3 regions of the Pseudarthrobacter sp. NPDC058329 genome follow, and region 3 is predicted to be linked to each of the others. Evidence: riboswitches for the same ligand, from Rfam matches in the RefSeq annotation. Region 3 holds a riboswitch; each other region holds the start of a gene.

Region 1 (6,007 bases), on a different contig from region 3:
GGTGTCAGTGCTAGATCGAGTATTCCGGAGCGGCCCAGACAACAACCTCGGGGTGCTCGTAGAACCGGTAGCCCTGGCCGCGGACGGTGCGCACGGTGTTGGCGAGGCGGCCCAGCTTGGAGCGGAGGCGGCGGATGTGGACGTCGATGGTGCGCTCGTTGGGTACCTCTTCGGCGTTGCGCCACAGGCCTTCGAGCAGTTCGTCGCGGCCCACGGTGCGGGTGCCGTTTTCCACCAGGTAGTTCAGCAGTTCGAACTCCTTGAACGTCAGGTTCAGGGATTCACCGTCAAGGTGCACTTCGCGGCGGGCGAGGTCGATCAGGACGCCGGAGGGACGCGGTTCCTGGGGCTGCTGCGGCCGGGGGGTTTCGGTGCGCTGCCGGGTGTTGACCGTGGGGTCGCCGAAGGTGGAGCGGACGACGTCGAGCGCTGAGCCGGGCGTGCCGGCCGGGGCGACGGCAACAGCGGCGTAGCTCTCGGCTCCGGTGACCAAGGACTGGGCGTAAGCGCGGATCTCCTGGGCAAGCTTGGCGATGGAGGTGCCTGCGGCGGCCGCGGTTTCCTCATCGATCCCCATGTACAGAACGAATCCGCGGGCAACGTTGTCGTTGGCAACCGGGCGGACCGGGTTCGGTCCTGCCACTACGGGCGTGGGGGCAGTGACCGGCGCAGCCTCGGCCGCCGGGACGGCCCGGAGCTGGCCGTAGGAGTTGGGGTTGTAACCCTGGGGGCCGTATCCCGGGCCGGGGAAGCTGCTTCCCGAGGTTGCGGGAGCGAGCGACGTGCGTGGACCGAAGCCAGGGCGGAGGCCTGAAGGCTGGCCACCCTTGGCGGCGTTACGGACAGAAATGTGGACGTATCCGGATGCAACTGACATGGATTGCTTACCTCAATGTGAATGGCCGTCATCGCGGCTCGAATGCTGGGTTCCCGGCAATAAAACTGGGGAGGACGCCCGACGCTGGGCTGGGGCGTATGCCTACGAACTTCGGGGGTGGGAAGGTCAGGCGTACATTCGACAACAGCGCATGTCGACAGCAGCGGATGTGCTGGGCCAATTGTCTGCGGCTGCAGGTGCTGTTGAGTTCTTGTTCACAATGGAAGTGTGCAGCGTAACAATGCTAACTTGCAAGTAACAATGGGCGCTTTGGTCCGCATATTGAGACAAAAGCGCTTAATGTGCCGCAAGTCACGATTCTGGACAATGGTCAGATTACTGATCATTATCTAATTTTCAGGGCCTTGTCCTGACCTTGCCAGAATTTAATTCGCAGATCACGAATCTCTGGAACTTTTTCTTCAGATGTCCCGGAAATGCCGAAATCGTCCTCGCTCTGTCCAGCGGCACCCGGAGCCGGACAGAAAAAATCCCTCTTCCGCCGCGGCCAGGGCGATTGCATCCGGGAGGCAAGCTGTGCGGGCTCGCGTAGACACAACTCGCACCGAGGCAGCCGCCACCCCCCATCAGCACCCAGCTCGCTAGGCTGGGATTCACAGCTGAGGCACAGGAACCCCATAGCCGCGGCTAACCGATCGATCGGAGAGTTGTCCCATGGCCACTTCGCACTCCATGACCAACAACCTCCCCCAGCTCTCCCACCCGGACGGATCCCCCATCCGCGCCCTGGTGGTCGACGACGAGCCAAGCCTGTCCGAGCTCATGAGCATGGGCCTGCGCATGGCCGGCTGGTCCGTGGCGGTGGCCGCCGACGGCCCCGAGGCAGTAAAGCTGGCCAAGGACTTCCGCCCGGACGTCCTGGTGCTCGACGTGATGCTGCCGGGGTTCGACGGCGTCGAACTGCTGGGCAGGATCCGCGCCTTCGCGCCCGAGGTGCCCGCGCTGTTCCTGACAGCCAAGGACGCGATCCAGGACAGGATCGTGGGCCTGGCGGCCGGCGGCGACGACTATGTCACCAAGCCCTTCAGCATGGAGGAAGTCCTGCTTCGGCTGCACCGCCTGGTCCAGCGCGCCGGCGTCGCCGCCATGGACACGGCAGAACTGGTGGTGGGCGACCTGGTGCTCAACGTGGATACGCGCGAGGTCACCCGGGCGGGCGACGAGCTGCAGCTCACGGCCACCCAGTTTGAACTGCTCCGCTACCTTATGGAGAACCCCAGGCGCGTCATCAGCAAGGCGCAGATCCTGGACCGTGTGTGGAACTACGACTTCGGCGGCCAGGCCAACATTGTGGAGCTCTACATCTCCTACCTGCGCAAGAAGGTGGACGCCGTGCACCCGCCCATGATCCACACCGTGCGCGGCGCCGGGTACGTCATCAAGCCTGCGGAGTAGGCACACCATGGCGTCACCTCGGACGGCCCGGCCCCACCGCAGGAGCTGGCTTAAGCCCGGCACCTGGCACCTGCGCACGCGCCTCATCCTCCTGGCCATGGCCCTGCTGATCGCCATTTGTGGTGCCGTGGGCGTTGCCAGCTATGCCTCCATGGACGCGTTCCTCACCCGTCAGCTGGACGAGCAGTTGAGCCAGGCGGCGAACCGCTCCAACGATCCGGGCCGCCCTCCCGGCGGGGGCTTCAACGGGAGGGACCCGCTGGACGCCCGGGGCCAAAGCGTGGGAACCATGAACGCCCGGATAGTGAACGGGCAAGTCACCGGCGGCGGGTATCTCACCTCGAACACCACCCGGTCTGCACTTTCCACCGAGGACAAGCAAGCCCTGCTGGCGCTCGCGGAGGACGCGCAGCCCGTGGACCGCACCCTGTCCAATGGCGGTTACCGGCTGATCGCGGTGAAAACCGACTTCGGCGATGTCCTGGTGACAGGGCTTCCCCTCGCCGTGAAGGAAAGCACGCTCGCGTCCCTGGTGTGGACCTTTGTGTTCGTGTCCCTCGGCGGCCTGTTGCTGATCGGACTGGTGGGCACCGTCCTCATCCGCCGCACCATGAAGCCGCTCGAACAGCTGTCCGAGGTTGCCACCCGGGTTTCCCGGTTGCCGCTCGACGCCGGCGAGGTGGCGCTCGCGGTGCGTGTCCCGCCGTCGAACTCCAATCCGGGGACGGAAGTGGGCAGTGTGGGTCACGCACTCAACCTCATGCTGGACAACGTGGCAAACGCGCTGCAGGCGCGGCAGAAGAGCGAAACAAAAGTACGCCAGTTTGTGGCTGACGCCTCCCACGAGCTGCGCACTCCCCTGACCGCCATCCGGGGCTACACCGAACTCATGAGGATGACGGAGGATTTCACCCCCGACGGCAAAAAGTCGCTGGCCCGCGTGCAGAGCCAGTCGGAGCGGATGACCGCGTTGGTGGAAGACCTGCTCCTGCTGGCGCGGCTGGATGAGGGCCAGCCGCTGAAGCTCAGCGAGGTGGACCTTACGCAGCTGGTGATTGAAGGCGTCAGTGATGAAAAGGTGATGGCCCCGGGCCATAACTGGCGCCTGCAGCTTCCGGATGAACCCATTGTGGTCAACGGCGACCCCTCCCAACTGCGCCAGGTGCTGATGAACCTGTTGTCCAACGCGCGGAAACACACGCCTGCCGGCACCACTGTTGTTACCGGAGTGGGCCGGACGGCAGACGGCGCTGCGCTGGTCACGGTAACGGACGACGGCGGCGGGATCCCTCCGGAGTTCGTGGACCACGTGTTTTCGCGGTTCGCCCGTGCAGACGCGGCTCGAAAAGGCACGGGAGACCAGGCCGGGGCTTCAGCTGCCGAAGGGACGAGCGGTCTTGGACTGTCCATCGTGGAGTCCATTGTCGAAGCCCACGGCGGAAGGGTAACGGTGACATCACAACCGGGGCGCACAGAGTTCGCACTTCAGCTGCCTCTACCGTGACACTTGCGAGCAAGGCGACGCGCCGCCGTCGTGATCTCTGTTACCAAAATGTGACTTAAGCGCCGCATCCCTGTACCGTTGATTGGGTGCGGTCCGGCGTTCGGGCCGCATATCCGGATGACGCCAAGCTCTGCCACTTCCCGGATTCCGCTTGAGTCAAGGCAGAGGCGGGGGACCCACCGTCCCGGGCACTAATTGCCCTTGGGGTTAAGCCAGCACGTGATCTTTCCGTGTGGCCGGATGCCCTCATCCGAACCCGACAGCTAACTCCGCAGGTGTGAGAGGCGATTCAACATGTTCAAATTCCCGGTAAAACCACGCCCAAAAAACGAGTCCGCGCCGCAGGCCGGGCCGGAAACCGGCAGCAGGATTCCTTCTTTGGGCAAGCGCGCCGCCGTGGTGGCCGCATCCTGCGCACTGCTCATTGGAGTGGGCGCTGCGGGACAGGCAACCGAAACCAGCATCCGCGTAGCAGCCACCGAGACGCAGGCCGCCCAGGCGGAGTCCAACCTCAGCATCGAGAAGAGCGAGATCACGGCGAATCCCGCTCCCGAGTCCGCCGCCCCGGCCGTGCCGGACATCAATGTGGTGCCCCAGGCCGCCGAGCCCGCACCGGCGCCTGCTCCCGAGCTTGCCCCGGCACCGGCTCCCGAGCCCGCTCCGGCACCTGCTCCCGCTCCAGCTCCGGCTCCGGCTCCCGCACCTGAGCCTGCCCCCGTCGTCGCGGTCAATGATCCCGCCGGCGCCCAGGCTTATGCCGCCAGCCAGCTGGGAAACTACGGCTGGGCTCCTGACCAGATGCAGTGCCTGAAGACCCTGTGGACCAAGGAGTCGGACTGGACCACCACGGCCACCAACCCGAGCAGCGGCGCCTACGGCATCGTTCAATCCCTGCCGGCCGAGAAGATGGCCAGCGCCGGTGCGGACTACCGCACCAACTACCGCACCCAGATTAACTGGGGCCTGAACTACATTCAGGAGCGTTACCAGTCCCCGTGCGGTGCCCTGAACTTCCACCTGTCGAACAACTGGTACTAAGCACGCAGGTACCACAAAACGCCTGCCCTCGCGGCCCGCACCTTATTGGGGGGCGGGCCGCCTGGCGTCTGCACCGGGCCTGGCTACGTCAGTGCCCGGTGCACGGGGATGTCAGCCGCCGCTGACCGGGTGTCGGGGAGCCTGCTCAGGCGTCACGGCCCGGGATGTACTGGACTGCCCACCTGTTGCCATCGGGATCGGCAAAGTACACGAAGTGGCCCCAGTCCTGCACGTCCACGTCGCTGACGTCCACTCCGTTGTTCTTGAGGTGTTGATGGGCGGCATTGATGTCACTGACCACCAACTGGAGGTTGGAGCCCGTACCGGGAGGCGCATCCGTAAGCCCGTCCCCTATGCAGATCGAGCAGGCCGATCCGGGAGGTGTCAGCTGGACAAAGCGGATGGAGTCCGTTGGCCGCTCATCAAAGTCGGCGTTGAACCCCACCTTGTTAACGTAGAAGTCTTTGGCGCGGTCCACGTCCGACACAGGGACATACACAAGTTCGAGTTTCCAGTCCATCCGCACAGGCTAGCGGCGGGACGCGGAATCCAAAAGGCTTGAGGACTACCCGGCGATGCCGTAAAGGCGGTCGCCCGCATCCCCCAGTCCGGGGACAATGTAGGACTTTTCGTTGAGCTTTTCGTCGATGGAGGCAAGGACGATGGTCACATTGGCGTCTGCGAGTTCTTCCTCGAGCTTGGCCAGGCCTTCCGGAGCGGCCAGCAGGCAGATGCAGGTGACGTCCGAAGCACCGCGCTTGAAGAGGAACTTGATGGCTTCGCGCAAGGTTCCGCCGGTTGCGAGCATGGGGTCCAGGACAAAGATCTGGCGGTCCGTAAGGTTCTCCGGGAGTCGCTCGGCGTAGGTGATGATGTCCAGGGTTTCCTCGTCCCGGGCCATGCCCAGAAAGCCGACCTCTGCAGTGGGAACGAGTTTGGTCATTCCCTCGAGCATGCCGAGGCCGGCGCGCAGGATGGGGACCACCAGGGGGGTGGGCTTGGTAAACGCTGTGCCAACCGTGGTGCTGACCGGTGTTTCGATGGTGACTGGCTGGGTGCGGACCTCGCGCGTGGCCTCATAGGCGAGCAGTGTTACCAGCTCCTCCGTCAGCTGCCGGAAGACCGGGGACGGGGTGTTCTTGTCCCGCAGGACCGTGAGTTTATGGGCGACC
Region 2 (6,007 bases), on a different contig from region 3:
GGATCGTCAGGGGACGCCGGTAACGCGAGGGTGTCATGAACGTAACGCTAACAGCCCGGTCTGACAGCTCCGCCAAGGGTGCGCGGTTGCCGTTGCGGAGAGCCTTCGGAAGCGGGATTACGGCACCGGGCAGGATAACCTTGGGGGATACAGACCAACACGGTCTCCGGCCGTCATACCCTGAACCCGCACAGCAATGCGGATGCGGTGACGGCGGGCCGTGTCTCAAGACGTCAGAACGAAGAAGGTTGATTACGTGCCTACCGGCAAGGTCAAGTGGTATGACAAGGAAAAAGGCTTCGGATTCCTCGCGGGCGAAGACGGCCAGGAAGTCTTCCTGCCCAAATCGTCGCTGCCCGAGGGCGTAACAGAGCTGAAGGCCGGCACCCGTGTCGAGTTCGGTGTGGCCGACGGCCGCAAGGGAGCCCAGGCATTGGGCCTGCGCGTGCTGGACAAAACGCCGTCCATTGCCAAGGCCAAGCGGCCCAGCGCCAAGGACCTCGCACCGCTGGTGCAGGACCTCGTGACCGTCCTGGACAACCTGTCCGGAACCCTTTCCAAAGGCAAATACCCGGAAGGCAATAAGGGCAAGGCCATCGCCGCCGCCCTGCGTAAGGTTGCCGACGAGCTGGACGTTTAGGCCCTCATGAACCCGCAAGCTGATCAGCAGGACCCGCAGCCAGTGGACCTGGAGCCAACAAGCACGGCGTCCGTGGACCCCGGGTTGGCGTCGCCGGAAGCACTGGAAATCGAGTTGGTGGAACCGGTGTCGGTGGACCCGGCTTCGGTGGACCTGGTGGCGCTGCAGGCAGGTGCCACAACGGGCCGTGCCGCCGGTATTGTTGCCGCCCCGGCGGCTGGGGCGGGTAAAACGGCCAAGCGCCGGGCCGGAGTGCCTGTCTGGCGGACCGGCAAGCCGGACGCCTTCCTCGCTGCCGCCGTGGACACGGCACGGACGGCCATTGCAGGCATCACCGCGGCATCCGACATCGGGCGGCACCTGGCAGCAAAGAGCGAAGGCGACCGCCTGGTAACGCACCTCTTTGAATGCAGGCTGCCCGGCTACGCAGGCTGGCAGTGGTTCGCCGTGGTGACCCGGAATTCGCGGTCCAAGGTGGTCACAATCAACGAGCTCGGCCTCTTGCCGTCCGAAGACTCCATCCTCGCCCCGGAATGGGTTCCGTGGGCGGAACGGGTCAGGCCCGAGGATGAGCAGGAAGCGGACCTGGAAACCGGCGGCCACCACGCCGGTGAGCCTGAGGTCGGCCCACTGGAACCCGGCGCACCACAGGCAGAGGAGCCCTATGCCGGTACGGACCAGGCCGACATGGCGCACGCTGGTGCCGCTGAGCCCGCGGACGGGGATGCTGCGGCACGGGAGGCCGTCGGCGTGCTGGACGGAGAGGACCAGGACGGGCAAGACCAGGTCGGGGAAGCGGAGCAGGGTGCAGACCCGAACCGCGAAGCCGGGGCTGCGGACGCCGGAGTCGTACCGGAACAGCGCACAGCGCAGGACGCAACAAACTAAGGCACGGAACAGCCCCTGGCACGGAGCCGTGCCAGGGCACGGACTGGGCTGCGAAGCACCAACGGCGCCGACCGGGCAGGACCCGGGCGGCGCCGTCGTGCGTTAATGCTGATGCGTTGCGTCAGCGGGCTGCTTGCGCAGCTGCATCACTTGCGCAGTTCGCCCACCACGTAATCGATGCTGGCCAGGAGGGCGGAAACGTCTGCGGGCTCGATGGCCACGAACGTTGCAATGCGCAGCTGGTTGCGGCCGAGCTTGCGGTACGGCTCGGTGTCCACGATGCCATTGGCGCGCAGGACCTTGGCCACCACTGCGGCATCCACGGTCTCATCGAAGTCGATGGTGGCGATGACGTTTGAGCGCTCGTCCGGGTTGGTGACGAACGGAGTGGCGTAGTCCGAGGCGTCCGCCCAGCTGTAGATACGGCCGGCAGAATCTGCCGTGCGGGCGGAAGCGAAGCCGAGGCCGCCGTTGGAGTTCAACCACTGCACCTGGACGTCCAGGGTAACCAGCGTGGACAGCGACGGGGTGTTGTACGTCTGGTTCAGGCGTGAGTTGTCAATGGCCGTCTGCAGATCCAGGAAATCCGGAATCCAACGGTCGCTGGACTTGATCCGCGCTGCGCGTTCCAGGGCGGCAGGGGAGAAGAGGCCAAGCCAAAGCCCGCCGTCGGAGGCAAAGTTTTTCTGCGGGGCGAAATAGTAGACATCGCTCTGGGCAACGTCCACGTCCAGTCCGCCTGCCGCGGACGTGGCGTCGACGAGCACCAGTGCGCCCTCGTCGGCCCCGGCAACGCGCTGCACGGGGGCTGCAACGCCGGTGCTGGTCTCGTTTTGCGGCCAGGCGTAGACGTCCACGCCTGCTTCGGCCTGGGCCGCCGGGCGTGTGCCGGGGTCAGACTTGATGATGGAAGAGGAATCCAGGAAGGGCGCCTTGTTGGTTGCCGCGGCGAACTTCGAGCCGAACTCGCCGAAGGACAGGTGCTGTGCCTTCTTCTCCACAAGGCCGAAGCTTGCAATATCCCAGAACGCCGTGGAGCCGCCGACGCCGAGTACAACTTCGTACCCTTCGGGAGCGCGGAAGAACTGGCTGAGGCCCTCGCGGACGGAGCCAACGAGGTTCTTGACCGGGGCCTGCCGATGCGACGTGCCCAGGATGTTCCTGGACGCCGCGGACAGCGCATCGATCTGCTCCGGCCTGACCTTCGACGGCCCGGCGCCGAACCGTCCATCCTTGGGCAGAAGGTCGGCGGGGATCGTGATGCTGGTTTCGCTCACAGGTGCTCCAATTTCGGCATGGACACGGCTTTTGGTCCGGACGGGTGTTGGTGGCCGGCAGCCGGTGACGGCTGCAACCAGGGCCTCCCTTATTCTGCCCTGTTGGGCTGTTTCAGCGGGAACCGGAACCGTCATAGTCCATCCAATGAGACGCTCCCACCGCCATCTTCAACTATTTGGACAAAGTCAAAATAGGCTAAGCTTTTCCACGGACTACGCCGCGTTGAAGGCGGTACGGTGGGACAACGCAAGGTACTGCGCTCGAGGAGCTGAGCTGGATGACGGATCTGATCGATACTACGGAGATGTACCTTCGGACCATTCTGGAGCTCGAGGAAGAGAACATTGTTGCCCTTCGGGCGCGCATTGCCGAACGGCTGCGGCACTCCGGGCCGACCGTTTCCCAGACCATCGGCAGAATGGAGCGGGACGGCCTGGTGGTGGTGTCGGGTGACCGCCACCTGGAGCTTACGGAGACCGGCCGGAAGCGCGCCACGGAAGTGATGCGCAAGCACCGCCTGGCTGAACGGCTCCTCGCCGACGTTATCGGGCTGGACTGGGCCTACGTCCACGATGAAGCCTGCCGCTGGGAACATGTGATGAGCGAGCGGGTGGAACGGCGCATCTACGAGTTGCTGAACCACCCCACCGAGTCTCCGTACGGGAACCCGATTCCCGGGTTGGCTGCCTTGGGTGGCGGGCCCTCCCTTGGCTTCGCGGATGGAGCGATCAGCCTCCTGGAAGCGATGAAGTCCTATGGTCCTGCCTCCGCTGTAACTGTCAGCCGGCTTGCCGAGCCTATCCAGGTGGAGCCTGAACTGCTCTCGCAGCTGGACGAGGGCGGCATCCGGCCAGGGGCTGCTGTGTCGCTGGAGCGGGTGGGCGACTACATCTCCGTCCGGGTTCCGGGTATCGAAGGAGCGCTTGAACTGCCCCCCGAGGTGGCCGCGCACGTGTTCGTAGCAATCCGCTAGAGAGCCTGATGTCCGCTTCCCTACCCCATGTGAGCTGGGCTACGCAAAGATAACGGAATTGTTACTTTGGGCCTTAAGCCTCTATAGTTGAACCGAAGCGTTGATATTAAAGCGTTACCTGATCTGGAGCCGAGCTCTGCCAGCGGATCGGGAGCACGAGTCGTAACTGGCAGAGGCGGGGGAACCACACACGGCAGCCGGGGGACTGCCTTGGGGTGAAGTCCGTCAGCAGCAAGCCTCTTCCAGTGAAGGATTCCTCCGGGGATATCTCTGTGCCGAAGCTTGCTTACGGCGGACCGGGTCTTTGAACTCTCTGACCCGAATCCGACAGCTAACTTCGCAGGCTTTCCAGAGAGGAACCCTTCTTGACCATGCAGAATCCCAGGGGACGCCGCCGCGCGGCGGTCCCTGCTTCGACACCGCGCGTTGTCGAAGTCATCACCTCGGAACGCCCCCGCGATCCGCACCGTGATGCGCGCCGGCGTCGTGGTCCCTTCCGCCAGATCACAGAGTTTGCTGCTGCCAGCGGGATCGGCCAGAAGGCCGGCGTCGCCTTGGCCGCCACCGGACTGGTGCTCACCGTGACCGTACCGGCGACCAGTCCCGTGATGGCCACCGACGCCTCAGGATCCTCTCCTGTTGCAGCGTCCTCTGTTGCCCCGCAGCCCCAGGTTTCCGCGGAAGCGGAAGCCCAGATCGACTTCAGCCGTTCTGCTGTGGTCACGCAGGCGGACCCGGACGGGAAGCTGAAGCAGCTGCTCAGCGCCCAGTCCGCAGGCGCCATCACCCGCGCCGCTTCCGCCGGAAGCCTCGGTGCCCCGCTCGCTGCAATGAGCACTGCCTCGCCGTTCGGCTACCGCGTCAGCCCGATCACGGGTGGCTCCGGTGACTTCCACCGCGGACAGGACTACGTTGCCCAATGCGGCACCTCGGTTCTGGCTGCGGCTACCGGAACCGTTACTTTCGTTGGCTGGCACCAGTACGGTGGCGGCAACCGGGTGGTGGTGGACCACGGCAATGGCCTGGAAACCACGTACAACCACCTCTCGTCCTTCAGCGTGAAGGAGGGGCAAACGGTATCCCGCGGGGATGTTGTGGCCCTCAGCGGCACCACAGGAGCCTCCACGGGCTGCCATCTGCACTTCGAGGTCCAGGTCAACGGCGAAGTCGTTGACCCGACCGGCTGGCTCTGAGTCAAGTGACGGTGAGCTATCAAATGATGTTGACCTGCCGTGACCTGAATGTGACATTCGTTCGAAACTGCTGTACCGTCTAACTCGCGTCAACTTTTCCGAAGTTGACGCTCTTGTGCGGATTGCCTAACTCTGCCACCGCTCAAGGTCCGTTCGCATTTCATCGTCTGGCAGGGGCGGGGGAACCAATTTTGGCCTTCGAGTCTGAAGGCCTTGGGGTTAAGTCGCAAAAGCTTCCCAGAAGCCGCGCGGCCGGGTGACTCCCATCCGAATCCGACAGCTCACCTCGTAGGCATTGGGAGAGGCTACCTTCGTGTCTTCACGCCATAATTCTGCGCGCCACCGTGCGCAAACGGTTCGTACCAACCCCCTGGACACCATGTCCAAGGCTGTTAGTGCCAATGCCGGGACGGTAGGTCGCCAGGCTGCAGTTATCGCAGCTGCATCCGGCCTCATCCTGACCATGGGCCTGCCGGCCAACGCCGCGGATACCACCGCTGGTGTCTCCGCTTCCACCGAGTCCGGATCGCAGCCGGCCCTCGCCGTAACTGCGGCGCCCACGGCTACCGTTTCCTTCGAGCGCCCGGTGGTCAAGACCACCGCAGCGCCGAAGATCGAAACGGTGCGGACGCTGTCCACCACCTCCGGTAACCGGGCTGCCACCACCGGCAACACGGCAGCCACCACCGCTGCAGCTCCGGCATCCGCTGAAGAGAAGCTCGCCGAAACCGTCGCCTCGGCTTCCACCTCCGGAATTGCTGCCATCGCGTACACCGGCATCGGCCGCCCGTACGTCTGGGGCGGCACCACCCCCAACGGCTGGGACTGCTCCGGCTTCACCCAGTGGGTTTACGCCCAGGCCGGCATCAGCATCCCCCGCGTGAACGCGTGGACCGCAATGAAGCCCACGTCCACGCCGCAGCCCGGTGACCTGGTCATGCAGAACGGTGGCGCACACGTTGGCATCTACGTCGGCAACGGCATGATGATCAGCGCTTTGAACCCCTCCCAGGGAACGCTGCTGCACTCGGTAGC
Region 3 (6,007 bases):
GCTGTGCATCGTGATCGGCGTCGGCTTCTTTGTAATGTCACAGGGCACGGGGAACCCCGGTGAAATCTTTGTCTTCAACGACTACCAGGACAAGGGCATGTTCCTTGCGGTCACGGCAGCGACGTCCATCGCGTTCTTCGCCATGGTGGGCTTCGAAGACTCCGTGAACATGGTGGAGGAAACCAGGAATCCCGAAAAGATCTTCCCCCGCACCATGCTGACCGGCCTGGGCATAGCCGTTCTCCTGTACATGCTGGTCGCAATCTCGGTGGTCAGCGTGCTGTCACCGACAGAGCTGGAAAGCATTCGGGAAGCCGAAGGCGCTGCCCTTCTCGAAGTGGTGCACAAAGGCTCACCCGACTTCCCGATCGACAGGATCTTTCCGTTCCTTGCCGTCTTCGCCGTAGCCAACACAGCACTGATCAACATGCTGATGGCGAGCCGCCTCATTTACGGGATGGCGCGCCAGCACGTTCTCCCGCGCGCCCTCGGGAAAGTCCTGCCTGTCCGCCGCACGCCGTGGGCCGGCATCGTTTTCTCCACCGTCCTGGCACTGGGACTCATCCTGTACGTGACCAGCGACCCGGAAAGCAACATCGTGGCCAACCTTTCCGGGACCACTGCCTTCCTGCTCCTGTGCGTCTTCACGGTGGTCAATATTGCCTGCCTGGTGCTGCGCCGCAAGCGGGACTCCAACCGCAAGGTGTTCTTCACCTCGCCGGGGCAGCTGCCGCTGGTGGCCGCCCTGCTGTGCGCCTTCCTTGCCGGCCCGTGGGTAGGCCGTAATGTCATTCAGTACCAAATTGCCGGCGGGCTGATGGCCATCGGCGTTGTGCTCTGGTTTGTCACCTGGGTGATCAACCGGAGAGCGAACCACGAGGAGAGTCTCAGGAAATGACAGCTGCTGCTGAATCAACGGTCACCTTGGATGGGCGGTTTGCCCGGGAATTGTCGGAGCTGGCTGTTCCCTGGCAGGCGGAGGAGGCGCCCCAGCCGAAACTGCTGGTCCTTAACGAAGAGCTGGCCGGGGAGCTGGGGCTTGATGCGGAATACCTTCGGTCCACGGAGGGCGTCCGGCTCCTCCTGGGCAACCACGTTCCGGAGGGCTCGACGCCGGTGGCCCAGGCCTACGCCGGCCACCAGTTTGGCGGCTACTCGCCCCTGCTCGGGGACGGCCGTGCGCTCCTTCTGGGCGAAGTGACGGGAACGGACGGCCGGTTGCGGGACATCCACCTGAAAGGCTCGGGCCGCACACCCTTTGCCCGCGCCGGGGACGGCCGCGCCGTCGTCGGACCCATGCTGCGGGAGTACCTCGTGAGCGAGGCGATGCACGCACTCGGCATCCCCTCCACGCGATCCCTCGCGGTGGTGGCCACCGGCCGCCCGGTGCGCCGGGACACGATGCTTCCGGGAGCAGTACTGACAAGGGTGGCAAGCAGCCACCTGCGCGTGGGCAGTTTCCAGTACGCTCGGGCCACGGAAAACATGGACCTGCTGCGCCGCCTGGCGGACCACGCTATCAGCCGGCACTACCCCGAAGCCGCCCAGGCCGATAACCCCTACCTGGCGCTCTTCGGACGGGTGGTGGCCACGCAGGCAGAACTGGTGGCCCGTTGGATGCTGGTGGGATTCATCCACGGCGTGATGAACACGGACAATATGACCATCTCCGGAGAAACCATCGACTACGGGCCCTGCGCCTTTATGGACGCCTTTAACCCGGCCGCAGTCTTCAGCTCCATCGACGTCGGCGGCCGGTACGCCTACGCCAACCAGCCGGTCATCGCGGAGTGGAACCTCGCCCGCTTGGCCGAGGCCATGCTGCCGCTCTTCAATGAGGACCAGGAACAGGCCGTGGCCCCCGCCGTGGAAGCACTTGGCATGTTCCGCCGCCAGTACAGTGACGCCTGGTTCGCAGGGATGAAAACCAAACTCGGCTTGACGGAAGCCCCTGCCGGGACCACCGAGGCCGAGGAGGCCTCGGAACTGGTGGACAGTCTGGTGGCCCTGTTGAAGGACGGACCAGTGGACTACACGTTGTTCTTCCGGAATCTTTCGCACGCGGCCAGGGGGAACAACCGTCCTGCACGCGGGATGGTCCTTGACCTGGCCGGCTTCGACGCGTGGGTTGAACGGTGGCATGACCTGAAACCGGACGCCGACCTGATGGACAGGGTCAATCCCGCATACATTCCGCGCAACCACCTGGTGGAGGAAGCACTCGCCGCAGCAACGGAGGGAGACCTTGATCCGTTCACCCGGCTCCTCGAAGTGGTCCGTGCCCCGTTTGATGAGCGGCCGGGACTGGAACGCTACACCGAAGGGGCGTCGGAGGACTTTGGCAGCTACCAGACCTTCTGCGGCACCTAAGCAGGTCAGCTCCTGAGCACGCAAAACAGGGGCGGCAGCCGGGAAAGATCCCGTCTGCCGCCCCTGTTGGGCGTGGTGGAGCTACGCTACGCGGACGAAGGAAGCGCCGCTGAGCCAGGAGATGGAGTGGACTTCGGTCTTGAAGCCGTCCACGCCACCGCTGACAACCTGGCCGTTGCCGGCGAAGACGCCGACGTGACCGGCGGTGATCACCAGGTCACCGGGAGCCGGGGTGCCCACAGTGGTGCCGTACTGGTAGAACTGTCCCGGGGCAAGGTCACCGACGGTCTTGCCAACGGAGCGGAGAGCCTTCTCCACCATGGCGGTGCAGTCCTGCTGGACGCCCACCTGGCCGTAAGCGTTCGCCAGGATGGCTGCACCGGTGCCGGTGCCGGCGGCTGCGGGAGCTGCCGGGGCGGGAGCCGGAGCAGGTGCCGGCGACGTGGAGGCGTAGGACAGGTTCATTCCGGTGTTGGCCGGGGCAGCAGCCTTGACGGGAGCCGCAGCAGCGGCAGGAGCGGCTGCAACAGCGCCGGCGCCGGCGATCTGGATCTGGTCGCCGGGGAAGATGATCGTGTCGATCGACAGCCCATTGGCGGACAGGACATCGTTCAGGGCTACTCCGTTGGCCGCCGCGATGGCTCCCAAAGTGTCGCCGGAAACAACGGTGTGCACGTGGCCCGCAGCCGCTGCGGGGGCAGCCACAGCAGCAGCCGGTGCCGCATATGCCTGGGTGTTAGTGGTCTCGGTGGTGTCCGGGCCGGTTACGCCTGCGTGGGCCGGGGCGCCGACACCGAAGGCAATGCCTGATGCTGCTGCAACGGCGAGCGCCGGGCGGCCAAGCGACTTGGCTGATACAGCCAAGCCCTGGAGCGCGATTGAGCGGGCCGGAGTCGCGCGGTGACGGGCGGTAATGGAATTTTTTGACACGGTTGATCGCCTCTCCCATGCCTGCGGGGTGAGCTGTCGGGTTCGGGTTGGAGATACCCGGCCGGGAGCGAGTCCGAAATGTTCGGCGGCGCTAACGACTTAACCCCAAGGCCTCATGTGAGGCCGCGGAAACTTGGTTCCCCCGTCCCTGCCAGCTGGAAAGCGTTGGTTCCCGGGTCAGTGGCAGGGCTCGGCATACTGAGGGGAATGTCCCGTCTGGGAGGGACACCTGAAGACCATATCCTGATCTTCACCGGATTGTCACATTTGGATAACATACGAGTTGCTTCTCTCGGATTTATCAATCGAGTGGATTCCCCATGCCATGAAGACTTGACCTCGCGAGATAGGCGCGCCGCGGATGCGTGCCGTGTTTTTTATCACAAAGTAATAAAGCTCGGCCGAAAGTGTCGCCTTTACCTTGCTTGGGGACTCGACGGGTAGGAGGATATCCGGACCTGAAGGAGGCCACGTGACCCAGCTTGGCAAGTACGAGAAGTACCTGATCGAAGAGTTCTTTGACGACTACCGTGCCGGGGCTCTAAGCCAGCGCACCTTCACCCGGCGAGTGGCGTTTATCACTGGCAGCATGGCGGCAGCCGCGGGGGCGATGCTGCTGGTGGGCTGCACTCCCAGCGAGGTGCCCCGGAGCACCGACCCCATGCCTACACCGGTACCTTCGACACCGTCCGCCTCCAGCACGGCCGGGGCAGGTTCCGTCCCCGGGGCGAAGAGCCCGCTCTCCGTTCCGGAGGGGGCGGCAGGAATGACGACGGCGACCGTACAGTTCATGTCCGGAGGAACCTCCGTCAGTGCCTACCAGGCCAGGCCGGAGCGGGAGGGGCGCAGCCCTGCCGTGTTGATCTGCCATGAGAACCGCGGATTGACCCCACATATCGAAGATGTAGCGAGGCGCTTTGCGAAGGCGGGCTACGTTGCCCTTGCGCTTGACCTGCTGAGCAGGGAAGGCGGGACGGCGGGCATGGACCGCGACGCTGTTCCCGGCGCCCTCACCCAGGCCGGAGCCCAGCGCCACGTTGCCGACTTCACGGCGGCGCTGGAGTATCTCCGCGTCCAGGACTTTGTGGACGGCGAACGGATTGCCATGACCGGCTACTGCTTCGGCGGCGGCATCACCTGGCAGGCGGCAACCGAGCTTGAGGGGTTGAAGGCCACGGCGGCCTTCTATGGTCCCGCCCCTGACCTGGGCAAGGTGCCCGGCATCAAGGCCGCAGTCTTCGGTGTCTACGCGGAACTCGATCAACGCATCACCGGTGCCATGCCCGCACTCAAGGACGCGCTCGCAGCCACTGAGGTTGTCCACCAGCTCACTGTCTACCCCGGCGTGGACCACGCCTTCCACAACGACACCGGCGACCGCTACAACGAAGCCCAGGCCACGGCCGCGTGGAACGACACGCTCGCGTGGTTCGGCCAGCACGTTTAGGGCCCGGGATCTGACTCGCCCCCACGACAGGCAGGGCTGGTACTGACCCCGCGCTAGGCTTTTGCCATGCCTGACTACGAACGGTTCCGGCTCCTCCTGGAGGAGGAGCGGGAGCGGAAGCTGGCCCTCCTTCCGGCCCTCCGCGCGGATATAGCCTCCGCAAACTCGGCGCGCCAGGACTCGAACGTGGATGACGAACATGACCCCGAGGGCGCCACCATCGCCTTCGAACTGTCCCAGGCGTCGGCCCTGCTGAAGCAGAGCAGTGCCGGGCTTGACCAGGTGGACGCGGCCCTGGCTAAAATCGCGGACGGAACCTACGGGATTTGCGCCGTCTGCGGGGAAGCCATCGCCGAAGGCCGGCTGGAGGCACGCCCGTGGACGCCGTTCTGCATCCGGCACGCCTCGGCAGGCCGTCGATGAGCAGCGGCAGGGAGAAGGTGGCGGCTGCCGCGGAATTTGTTGACCGGACGCTCCGGAACGAAGGCGCCTGGTACCGGGCGGACGACGTCGAAGGCAGGCTGGGAGGACAGCTCGCCTCCTACGGTTCCTCGGTCGGGGCTGTCCGGGGAACCATCCGCGACGCCCTGCGGAAGTACAAGGACCTGGACCACGACGGCGTGGTGCAGCTGGCGTCCTCCCTGTGGGGCATGCCCCGGCCCGGTTCCAGGGCAGTGTATGAACGTCGGCTCGCCGCCGTGGTCCTGCTGCAGTCCAAAGAGGCACTCCTGCGCCACTCGGACCTGACGCGGATCGAGGGTTTCCTGCGGTCTGCCGGGACGCCGGAGCTGACCGGGCCCCTGCTGGCCGACGTCGTTGCGCCGTTCCTGGACCGGCTCCGCGGGCGCGACCGGCAGCGCGCACATGTTGTCCTGGCGCGCTGGCGGACCGACCCGGATGGCCAGTTGCGCGCCGCCGCCTGCTACCTTGAGCAACAGTCCAGACCCGCAGCCCCACCACAAGGAGACACCCATGACCGAACCCTATGACCTGGAACGATTCGTCGCCGCGCAGGACAGCGGCGGAACGTATGACCAGGCGCTCGCAGAACTGCAGATGGGCAGCAAGTCCGGCCACTGGATGTGGTTCATCTTTCCCCAGATCGCCGGCCTGGGCCACAGTGACATGTCACGCCGCTACGCCATCAGCTCCCTCGCTGAAGCCCGGGATTACCTGGACCATGCGGTGCTGGGCCCGCGGCTGCTCGAATGCGCCCTGGCCGTCACCAACCACGCCGGTGGTGCCGCGGAGGACATCCTG

What was found. A riboswitch is a leader RNA that binds a small molecule or an ion and turns the genes downstream of it on or off. The one in region 3 is predicted to bind cyclic di-AMP.
Region 1: linked by a shared signal. The riboswitch ahead of ACFVYC_RS20320 (hypothetical protein) and the one ahead of ACFVYC_RS03750 (LysM peptidoglycan-binding domain-containing protein) in region 3 are both predicted to bind cyclic di-AMP.
Region 2: linked by a shared signal. The riboswitch ahead of ACFVYC_RS14210 (M23 family metallopeptidase) and the one ahead of ACFVYC_RS03750 (LysM peptidoglycan-binding domain-containing protein) in region 3 are both predicted to bind cyclic di-AMP.

The regions. Positions count from the first base shown of each region.
Region 1 covers NZ_JBHVZR010000022.1:4,966-10,972, reverse strand. Annotated here, with positions in the region: gene ACFVYC_RS20335 (winged helix-turn-helix domain-containing protein) at 11-877, opposite strand; gene ACFVYC_RS20330 (response regulator transcription factor) at 1,553-2,293, shown strand; gene ACFVYC_RS20325 (ATP-binding protein) at 2,301-3,797, shown strand; cyclic di-AMP (ydaO/yuaA leader) riboswitch at 3,936-4,086, shown strand; gene ACFVYC_RS20320 (hypothetical protein) at 4,092-4,835, shown strand; gene ACFVYC_RS20315 (glyoxalase superfamily protein) at 4,981-5,355, opposite strand; gene upp (uracil phosphoribosyltransferase) at 5,401-6,007, opposite strand, start outside.
Region 2 covers NZ_JBHVZR010000010.1:115,290-121,296, reverse strand. Annotated here, with positions in the region: gene ACFVYC_RS14235 (hypothetical protein) at 1-37, opposite strand, end outside; gene ACFVYC_RS14230 (cold-shock protein) at 257-640, shown strand; partial or broken gene ACFVYC_RS14225 (DUF3027 domain-containing protein) at 839-1,369, shown strand; gene serC (phosphoserine transaminase) at 1,675-2,805, opposite strand; gene ACFVYC_RS14215 (metal-dependent transcriptional regulator) at 3,084-3,779, shown strand; cyclic di-AMP (ydaO/yuaA leader) riboswitch at 3,897-4,140, shown strand; gene ACFVYC_RS14210 (M23 family metallopeptidase) at 4,151-4,972, shown strand; cyclic di-AMP (ydaO/yuaA leader) riboswitch at 5,086-5,281, shown strand; gene ACFVYC_RS14205 (C40 family peptidase) at 5,352-6,007, shown strand, end outside.
Region 3 covers NZ_JBHVZR010000001.1:783,019-789,025, forward strand. Annotated here, with positions in the region: gene ACFVYC_RS03740 (APC family permease) at 1-898, shown strand, start outside; gene ACFVYC_RS03745 (YdiU family protein) at 895-2,370, shown strand; gene ACFVYC_RS03750 (LysM peptidoglycan-binding domain-containing protein) at 2,452-3,300, opposite strand; cyclic di-AMP (ydaO/yuaA leader) riboswitch at 3,304-3,506, opposite strand; gene ACFVYC_RS03755 (dienelactone hydrolase family protein) at 3,773-4,747, shown strand; gene ACFVYC_RS03760 (TraR/DksA family transcriptional regulator) at 4,814-5,170, shown strand; gene ACFVYC_RS03765 (DNA alkylation repair protein) at 5,167-5,736, shown strand; gene ACFVYC_RS03770 (DUF1810 domain-containing protein) at 5,720-6,007, shown strand, end outside.